3 regions of the Synechococcus sp. CC9616 genome follow, and region 3 is predicted to be linked to each of the others. Evidence: predicted binding sites of a transcription regulator. Region 3 holds the regulator's gene; each other region holds the start of a gene.
The links. Region 3 encodes NtcA, which controls nitrogen genes in cyanobacteria. Its sites were predicted from a motif close to GTANCNNNNGNTAC; they were not measured.
Positions count from the first base shown of each region.

Region 1: the regulator NtcA is predicted to act here: its motif matches at 1,966-1,979, upstream of SYN9616_RS0111315 (molybdenum cofactor guanylyltransferase).
Region 2: the regulator NtcA is predicted to act here: its motif matches at 1,836-1,849, upstream of glnA (type I glutamate--ammonia ligase).

Region 1 is NZ_KI911558.1:1,971,159-1,974,422, forward strand. Features, by position in the region: gene SYN9616_RS0111310 (GTP 3',8-cyclase MoaA) at 314-1,357, opposite strand; gene SYN9616_RS0111315 (molybdenum cofactor guanylyltransferase) at 1,344-1,961, opposite strand; gene SYN9616_RS0111325 (NarK family nitrate/nitrite MFS transporter) at 2,194-3,264, shown strand, end outside.
Region 2 is NZ_KI911558.1:929,879-933,142, reverse strand. Features, by position in the region: gene SYN9616_RS0105290 (class I SAM-dependent methyltransferase) at 1-255, opposite strand, end outside; gene glnA (type I glutamate--ammonia ligase) at 351-1,772, opposite strand; gene SYN9616_RS0105280 (allophycocyanin subunit beta) at 2,000-2,524, shown strand; gene SYN9616_RS0105275 (alanine--glyoxylate aminotransferase family protein) at 2,627-3,264, shown strand, end outside.
Region 3 is NZ_KI911558.1:2,360,837-2,364,100, forward strand. Features, by position in the region: gene SYN9616_RS0113175 (DUF3084 domain-containing protein) at 1-884, opposite strand, end outside; gene ntcA (global nitrogen regulator NtcA) at 912-1,577, opposite strand; gene rph (ribonuclease PH) at 1,735-2,472, opposite strand; gene SYN9616_RS0113190 (cob(I)yrinic acid a,c-diamide adenosyltransferase) at 2,578-3,180, shown strand; gene dcd (dCTP deaminase) at 3,180-3,264, shown strand, end outside.

The sequences.
Region 1 (3,264 bases), 390 kb from region 3:
CACGAATAGTAAAGCCAAGTTTTTTGAACCCTTGATCGACCTTGCTTCGCAGAATGGTTTTCGATTGAGTCTGATCGTTGTCCTCCGGGATCAGGCAGATTGGATTCATTCAACGTCGCGCATCAAATACACCGCTTTCAGGAAAAGGGCTCATTCAGTCAGTACAGAAAATCCATTCAAAAACGCAACCGTTTCAGCGGCGTCGATTACACCAACAAGTTTGAGGCGATCACATGCAGCCCTGAGATCCAAACAGTTTTTATTCCATTAAGTAGCAGAGCCAGGATTACAGATCCGAATCACATCTGAACAGTCAGCCACCTAAGTAAGCCATTTCTTGACGACGTTGTCCGTGGCTTGAGCAACCTCGTTCCTCGCTGTAGCGATCCTCGCGAGCGATCCAGAGGTCACGAATTGCATTCATTAATCCGTCCTCATCAATCAGAGGCTGAAGCCAGGGACGCAGATCCTTTCCCTGAGTTGCAAAGAGGCAAGTGAAGGCCATCCCATCGGCAGCCACCCTGAGCCGGTTGCAATCACCGCAAAACGGTTCACTAATCGAGGCGATCGTGGCGACCTGACCTTTCCCGTCGCTGAAACGCCAGCGGTTGGCGGTGCTGCCAACGGCTCGTCCCATGGGTTGAATAGCCCAATGTTGACGGACCCTGGCCAGCATCTCGGAAGCCGTGAGCACCTGGTCCTGATGCCAGTCGTTGCGATGCCCAACATCCATAAATTCGATGAACCGCAACTCGATGCCATAACGCCGGGCCAAACGAGCCAACGGAATCAGCTGATCCTCGTTGTGGTGTCGCTGGATCACGCTGTTGATCTTGAGTGCACCCTGGCTGGGGTCAAAACCTGCATCCAACGCGGCATCTAAACCCGACAGCACCCGATCAAACAAATGGGCCGCGGTGTCCGGCATTCCTGCCATACGAACGAACCCATCGCTGTCGGCCGCATCGAGACTCAGGGTGATGCGATCCAAACCCGATTGACGAAGAGCGAAGGCTCTCTCTCGGCTGAGCAGGACTCCGTTGCTGGTGAGGGCCACCTCCTGGAGACGAGACAAGGGATCCTGTGGATCAGAACGGCCAAGTGTGATCGCTTGCAGCAGGGGTTCCAGCTGATGGCTCAACAAGGGCTCCCCGCCGGTTAAGCGCAGAGACTGCAGCCCCAGCCGGCATGCAGCGCGGATCACAGCAATCTGCGCCTGGAGATTCAACCGATTCGACGGTTCATCATCAGAGGGACAGCAATAGGTGCAAGACAGGTTGCAGCGAGCTGTCAGCGACAGGCGCAACACGCCCAGCGGACGCCCAAAACGGTCCTGACTCTGACTACACGTGCTCATCAGACAAGGCTGCCAAATCCTCCGGACAGTTGGCATTGAGAAGTGCTTGAGCAGGCAGCGACACGGGTCGGTACGGGATGCAGTTCAACCAGGCATGCCAACTCCATTCTTCTCCTTTCAATTGAGAAACAAGTGTCGACTGGAAAGGCGAACCGGACGGGTAAATCCCCAGAAGAGGCTGCAATTGCTCTCCGTCATGGGCCACAGCCGCAACTTGAGGTTCCATCGCCCAAACCTTGATCAGACATCGCAGAACCTCCGTGGTGAGTCTTGGCATGTCGACGGGCAACACCATCACAGGTTGATTCATGTCCGGCGACAGAACCTGAGCCATTGCCTGCAAAGGGCCGTTGCAGGAACGCGGATCCTGGAGAAATGAGACCCCATCGCGACAACGAACCATCTCTGCATGATCTGCATGACCGCTGACAACCACAACAGGCAAGGCAAGGGCGGAGAGCTGATCCAGAAGAACTGTCAACCAAACGCCGCCTCGTGGATGCGGCATCAGAGCCTTATCCCTACCCATCCTCCGGCTCATCCCACCACAAAGAAGACAGGCTGAAAGGCGAACTTCGCGTCGATGTTTTGGAATAACAACCATTGAAGTAGCAACCGCAACAAAAACAGGGTCGACAAAGAATGCTGATCAACAGAATTAGCAAGGCAAATGTTTGAACTGAACCTGAGCGAAGGCATTCAGTAACAAAGGCCACATTTCAAGAGCCTCCGGAATTGTTTACTACTCAACGTTGGGCGGACAATTTTTCAGGACCGTCTCGTCAAACCACGGGTGCTGCACTTTTGAAACCCGGGGCTCAAAGTATCTTTTACCCATGCTTGGCGACCTCTGGTCATTCCAGGGGAGATATAGAACTCTTCATCTCACCTGGTTCGCCTTTTTTCTGACGTTCGTCGTCTGGTTCAATCTCGCCCCTCTCGCGACAACAGTTCGAGCCGATCTGAACCTTGATATCGGTCAGATCCGCACCGTTGCCATCTGCAACGTGGCCCTCACCATCCCGGCCCGCGTGCTGATCGGGATGCTCCTAGACAAATTCGGACCCCGGATCACCTATTCCTCGATCCTGGTCTTCTCTGCAATTCCCTGTCTGCTGTTTGCTTCAGCGCAGGATTTCAACCAGCTCGTCGTCGCTCGACTGCTGTTGTCCATCGTTGGTGCCGGCTTCGTGATCGGCATCCGCATGGTGGCCGAATGGTTCCCGCCAAAAGAGATTGGATTGGCCGAAGGCATCTATGGCGGCTGGGGCAACTTCGGCTCCGCTTTCTCGGCCCTCACCATGGTGGCCCTCGCTGGCTTCCTCTCCTTTTCAGGGGGATTCACACTTCCCACAGGCGACATTCTGAATTGGCGCGGTGCCATCGCACTCAGCGGCATTGTTTCAGCCGTGTACGGCGTCTTCTACTTCTTCAGTGTTACTGATACGCCACCAGGCAAAAGCTATCAACGTCCAGCAAGAACAGCAGGCCTGGAAGTCACCTCCATTCGTGATTTCTGGGGTCTCATCGGAATGAATGTGCCCTTCGCAGCCATTCTCTGTGTGCTGTGTTGGCGTCTAAAAAAGGTCGGTTTTCTCACCGAATCCACCTATCCCCTGGCTCTTGCAGCCGTGGGTCTGTGGTTTGCTTTTCAGACGTGGGGAATCATTCGCACCAACCGCGAATTGCTCAGCGGATCCAAGATCTATCCGAAAGAAGACCGCTACGAGTTTCGACAGGTCGCCATTCTCGAGCTCACTTACATCGTGAACTTCGGCTCCGAACTGGCCGTGGTCTCGATGCTGCCGACCTTCTTTGAAACCACCTTCGATCTGCCGAAGGCCACTGCCGGCATCCTGGCCTCCTGCTTCGCCTTCGTGAACCTGGTGGCCCGCCCTGCCGGTGGT
Region 2 (3,264 bases), 1.4 Mb from region 3:
GATCCAGGGAGCTTCAAACAGCAACTCCGTGGGGTAAACACCCTGCTCGGCGTCCGCCCAGTCCCGCTCCTGCAGCGAAGCCATCGACTGCCTCAGGGCATTCATCATGCCGGCTGAGACCTTTTCGGTTTTGGGGACGGTTTCAGGCGCCACCAGCTCCATCACTTTGGTGCTGAGCTCCTTGTGAGCGAGTCCGGCAATGCTCCTTCCCTGCTGAAGGGTCTGATACGCGAGCTTGCCCAGGGAATTCGCCATGGCCGATTGAAACCAGGGTCTATTTCACCAAAAAAGCCCGCTCTCCGGAGGGAAAGCGGGCCTGTTCGATCAGAAACGGTGCGATTTTGACGTGATCAAGCGTCGTAATACATCGTGAATTCGTGGGGATGGGGGCGCTGGCGCAGCTGCTGAACCTCTTCGTATTTCAGGTCGATCCAGTTGTCGATGAAGTCATCGCTGAACACACCGCCCTCAGTCAGGAACTGACGGTCCTGATCGAGAGCTTCAAGAGCACCATTGAGAGATGGTGGAACTGTGGAGATGGATTTCAGCTCCTCAGCGGGGAGTTCGAACAGATCCTTGTCGAATCCATCTCCCGGATCCATCTGGTTCTTGATGCCGTCGATGCCGGCCATCATCATCGCGCTGAAGGCCAGGTAGGGGTTGGCGAGGGCATCGCCTGAGCGGAACTCCAGACGTTTGGCCTTGGGGCTTGGTCCAGTCAGTGGAATCCGGACAGCAGCGGAGCGGTTGCCCTCGGAATAAACCAGATTCACAGGAGCTTCGAATCCCGGCACCAATCGCTTGTAGCTGTTGGTGGTTGGGTTGGTGAAAGCCAGGAAGGCGGGAGCATGGCGCAGGATGCCGCCGATGTACCAACGAGCTGTCTGTGACAGGTTGGCGTAGGTGCCCTCTCCGAAGAACAGTGGCTGGCCACCCTTCCAGAGACTCTGGTGAACGTGCATGCCGGTGCCGTTGTCGTTGAAGACCGGCTTTGGCATGAATGTGGCCGTTTTTCCGTATTTCTTGGCGACATTGCGCACGACGTACTTGTACGTCATGACGTTGTCCGCAGCCTCGATCAGCTGAGCGAACTTCATGCCGAGTTCGTGTTGTCCGGCACCGGCCACCTCATGGTGGTGCTTCTCGATGGGGACTCCCAGGGCGCCCATGGTGCTGAGCATCTCCGAGCGGATGTCCTGGGCGGTGTCGTTCGGGGCGACGGGGAAATAGCCCTCCTTCAGCTGAATCTTGTAGGCGAGGTTTCCTCCCTCTTCGATGCGGCCCGTGTTCCAGGGGGCTTCGATCGTGTCGACGCTGTAGAAAGAGCCTCCCTCACTGGAGTTGTAACGAACGTCGTCGAACAGGAAGAATTCAGGCTCCGGTCCGAAGAAGGCGGTGTCGGCCAGTCCGGTGGAGTTCAGATAGTCGAGAGCGCGCTGCGCCAGGGAGCGGGGGCAGCGGTCATAGGGCTCGCCGCTGCGTGGTTCCCCGATCGAGCAGATCATGCTCAGGGTTTTGTGGCGGTAGAAGGGGTCGACCCATGCTGAGGCAGGGTCGGGGATCATCGCCATGTCCGAGGCGTTGATGGCCTTCCAGCCCCTGATCGAAGAGCCGTCAAAAGCAAGTCCTTCAGTGAAGGACTCCTCCTCGATCATGTCCGTGCACACTGTCAGGTGCTGCCATTTGCCGTGGAGATCGGCAAATTTCAGGTCAACGAACTCGATGCCATCGTCCTTGATCTGACGAAGGACGTCCTGAGGTGTTTTGGACATGGAAAAGCTTTCGCCGATGGGGCGTGTTTAACGGGACCGTAAAGATCCCGATGCGTCCACTTTGTATCACTAGGCACCCTTCCAGTCCGTCATCCACCTGGTTCGATCCGTTCCAGTTTCATCCGTAACCGTTTCTGTCAACTTCGCTGAATCTCAGCCGCACTGAGGCTTTTCGCTTGTTCAGCGGTGTTACCTTCCGCGAAGGGAGTGTCTGGAGACCCCAGCGAATGCGTGATGCCATCACCGGGCTGATCGGTCGATATGACCAGCTTGGCCGATACCTCGACCGGCAGGCACTCGACAGCATCGAGACCTACCTCGACGAATCCGTTGTCCGCATTGCGGCGGTCGAACTGATCAACCGAGAAGCTGCTGAAATCGTCCGTGAGGCCAGTCAGCGCCTTTTTCAGGATGAACCCGAGCTTCTTCTGCCGGGCGGTAACGCCTACACAACCCGCAGGCTGGCGGCTTGTTTGCGGGACATGGACTATTTCCTGCGGTATGCGAGTTACGCCCTGATCGCGGGTGACAGCACGATCCTCAACGAGCGGGTCCTGAACGGTTTGGATGACACATACAAGAGCCTTGGAGTGCCGACCGGCCCAACCGTTCGCAGCATTGCGCTGCTCGGAGAGGTTGTAATCGAGCGATTGCAGTCCGGTGGCATAGGGTCCGATCGTCTTGCCCCTGTTCGGCAGCCGTTTGATCACATGGTTCGCGGTCTGGCTGAGACCAACGTTCGGCAGCGTTGAAGCCGATCCGCTGAATCAGAGCGTTTCAAAGGGGCCACGAACTTCTCCGATGGCGTTGCGACTGCGTAGGCTCATCGGCCAGATGTCTCGTTCCGGGTCTTGGTGACGAACGCTTCCTTCTCAGTCGACAACCGTCACCGGGAGGCCCTGGCGCCGATCGCTACACCAGACAGGCTGTTGCTGGGCCCTGGCCCATCCAATGCCCACCCAACCGTGCTGGAAGCCCTGGCCCGCACGCCGATCGGCCACCTGGATCCGCTTTATGTGGACCTGATGAGTGAGGTGCAGGAGCTTCTCCGCTACGCCTGGCAGACCGACAACCGCCTCACTCTTCCCATGAGCGGCACTGGCAGTGCCGCGATGGAAGCCACCCTCGCCAACACAATCGAACCCGGTGACAAGGTTCTCGTGGCGATCAAGGGATACTTCGGTCTGCGCCTCGCCGACATGGCCGGTCGCTACCGCGCCGATGTCAGAACCATTGAGAAGCCCTGGGGAGAATGGTTCAGCCTCGATGAACTGGAGGCGGCACTGATCGAGCATCGCCCCACCATGCTGGCACTGGTGCATGCAGAAACATCGACCGGCGTCTGCCAGCCGATGGAGGGCGTGGGTGATCTCTGCCGTAAGCACGATTGCCTGCTCCTCCTGGACACCGTCACGTCACTGGGGGGCGTGCCCCTGTACATCGATGACTGGAAGGTGGATCTGGCCTACAGCTGCAGCCAGAAAGGTCTTAG
Region 3 (3,264 bases):
ATGGCGTAAACGATGCTCTCCCCTCGCAGCACGTTTGTTGCGGAGCGCATCGAAACCACCCAGGTTCCAGGTTTGCTGATCATTTTGCGGAGCCTCTCCACATCGCTTCGGGGGACAAGGATGATCTGCTTTTCAGGTTTGTCGCCAGGTAAAACCCGGCTGTAGGCCGTCAGATTCGCTTCACGCAGCAGGCGATCGATCACCTCTTTGGCCTGGCTGGGATTCTCCAGCTGCACCGTGGTCCTTGCCAGGGTCTGACCGCTGCTGAGAGCAACATCCCCTCGCCGCAAGGCGATCAGATTGCGTTCCAGCTGTTTGAGTTCATCCTCCCCAGCACTGATGCGATTGCGGACTGCCGCAAGCTCTGTTTCGGTGCGTCGAATATCGGCGTCACGCGCTGCGATGTCTTGACTAAGCCGATCCCGTTCGGCTTCCAGGGTTTGGCGTTGCGCCTGCAGTGGTTCCAGTTCTTCGCGTAGCTGAGCAGCCTTTTGCTTGGCTTCACCGAGTTTCGTCTCCACTTCCTGGGTTTGCGCACGGGCAGTGCGCCGGTCCTGTTCAGCGGAGGCGAGGGCGCTTCTGTTTTTTTCGAGTTCCGCCAGGTTGGCTTTGAGCTGTTGCCGGCTTTCGCTGAGCTTCTGCTGCAACGCATCGAGTTCAAACAAGCCGACGCGCAGCTGTCGACTGACCAGCAGCATCAGGCCGAGGGAGAGGGCACTGATCAGGCTGCCGGTGAGCACGGTGATGACCACGGCCGTACGGCGTGGTCGCATGTTGAACAAGCTGAGCCGGGCTTTGCCGACCCGGCTACCAAGTCGATCTCCGAGGGTGGAGAGCACCCCACCGAGGACGAGCAGCGACAGGATGAGAAGCCAGCCGCTCACCGGCTCCTCCCTGCTTGCATGAACGGTTCAGCTGAACCGCTTGGCCAGAGCGATTGGATCCAGCACTGTGATCTTCTTGCGATCAATCTGCACCAATCCGGATTGGCGCAAGTCTCCCAGCAGGCGGGTGATTGTGACGCGGGTTGATCCGATCGCTTCGGCGATCGCCTGGTGGGAGAGGCGCAGATCGATCGTGATGCCCATGTCATCGGGCACGCCGAAATCACGGCAGAGCACTAGCAGAAAACTCACCAAACGGGAGGACATGTCCCGGTGCGTGAGTGTTTCAATCATCGTTTCCGTCTGAAGAATCCGACTGGAAAGGCCTTGTAGCAGTCGCAGGCCAACGGCGGTGTCTGCCTCGATTGCAGTGCGAACGGATGCGGCCGGCGCCGTCACCATCTCAACGCGGGTAAAGGCAACAGCGTGATAAAAGCGGTCGGACCGGTGTCCCGTCAGCAGTGAGAGCACCCCGAACAGACTGTTTTCCCGAAGCAAGGCCACGGTGATCTCTTCTCCGGACTCATAAACGCGAGACAAGCGCACCGCACCACGGCGGATCAGATATACCCGTTCTGCTGGATCGCCAGGAAAAAAAATCGTTTTATTGCGTTCCACCAGTTCGCTGCTGGCACCGTCGAGATCGCGGATCACATCAAGCAGTGAACGGCTCGATGGAGCCTGGGACCCCATTGTCGAAGGGGGCACGGTTGGGGAGTAACGGGTGAAACCACTGCTGGCTGCATTCATGGTTTCGCCGCTGTCCCGTGCTGACTATCAGGAAGCTAAGGATCGACGAAGGTTCATCCTGTAACAGTCATTACTATTTCCCGGCCGCGCTCCAGGCTCATCAGGTTCTGACATCGGCGTAGGCCTGCCTCTGGGCGGTGAACAGCTGCTGTAAGCCGGGTTCAGCAAGATCCAGGAGCTGATTGAGTTGCCCCCGGCTGAACGGAGCTCGTTCGGCTGTGCCCTGAATTTCAAGCAGCCGCCCGTCAGATGCCATCACCACATTTAGATCCACCTCAGCCCGACTGTCCTCGCTGTAATCAAGGTCGAGCAGGCCTCTCCCGTCGACAAGACCGACTGATACAGCTGCCACCTGGTTGATCAATGGATCGCGTTCCAGCAGGCCCTGTTGGAGCAGAGCATCCGTGGCTTGACGCAGTGCCAGCCAGGCTCCGGTGATGGCCGCTGTTCTGGTGCCGGCATCCGCCTGAATCACATCGCAGTCAATCAACAGGCTGCGCTCGCCAAGGGCCTGCATGTCCACAACGGCACGAAGACTTCGAGCGATCAGACGCTGGATTTCCTGGGTGCGACCCGACAGCTTCATGAGTTCTCTCGGCTGGCGCTCAGGAGTGGAGCCAGGCAGAAGCCGGTACTCAGCGGAAACCCATCCCAGTCCCTCTCCCATACGCCAGCGGGGCACCTTGTCCTCAAGACAGACGCTGCAAAGCACCGACGTCTGCCCCGTCTGAACGATCAGCGAGCTGAGCGCAAATCCCATGGGATTCCAGCTGACGCTGAAGGGTCTCAAGTCGTTGATGTTGCGGCCGTCTCGGCGAGAAGCAGGGTGATCACTCATGGAATGATTCGACAGCACACCACAGGTGGTGTCAATGGGCTTGATCCTTGTGATCTCGCCGCTACATTCAAGGTCTTCCCGGGTATCCGGTTGACCATCACCTCGATGACCGCCAGCCTGAAATCCACGCGCACCCCATCAGCGGAGCTTCCAAGCCAGAGCTCTCTGGCAAGAGAACAAGCCGCTTTGCTGCCTCTGGCGACGGTTCCCTCGAGGGTGCCCCTGCATCTTGTTGAGCCTGAAGGTCAGCTGCAGGTGCACACCGCTCCGTATCGGGGCAGCTTTTCAACGGTGTTCAGTCAGGCGATGCGTGCAGCTGGGCTCGGCAGTCGTGTTCTGATTGCGCAATTTCTCAAGGGCGGAGTACAGCAGGGGCCTGGCGGCTGCGTCAATCTCTGCGGTGGTTTGGCCTGGTTGCGGCCTGACGTTCAGGCCTGCCTATCTGAAGCCGGTGTCGAGCAGGCCAGGCCTGCGGTGGAAGCCGTCTGGAACGACTGTCGTCATCACTTGATGCAAGGCGATCTCGACCAACTGGTGCTTGATGAACTGGGTCTTGCTGTGGCACTGGGTTACCTCGATGAACAGGAGTTGGTCGACTCCCTGAAGCAGCGGCCTGGTTCGATGGATGTGATCATCACTGGGCCCGCCATCCCAGCCAGCGTGATGTCGATGGCGGATCAGGTCACTGAATTGCGACGAGGTTTCTGATGCTGAAATGCGATCGCTGGATCACTGAGCAAGCTGCTGAAGGAATGATCACTCCCTTTCAAAAGGGTTTGGTGCGTCATCTCG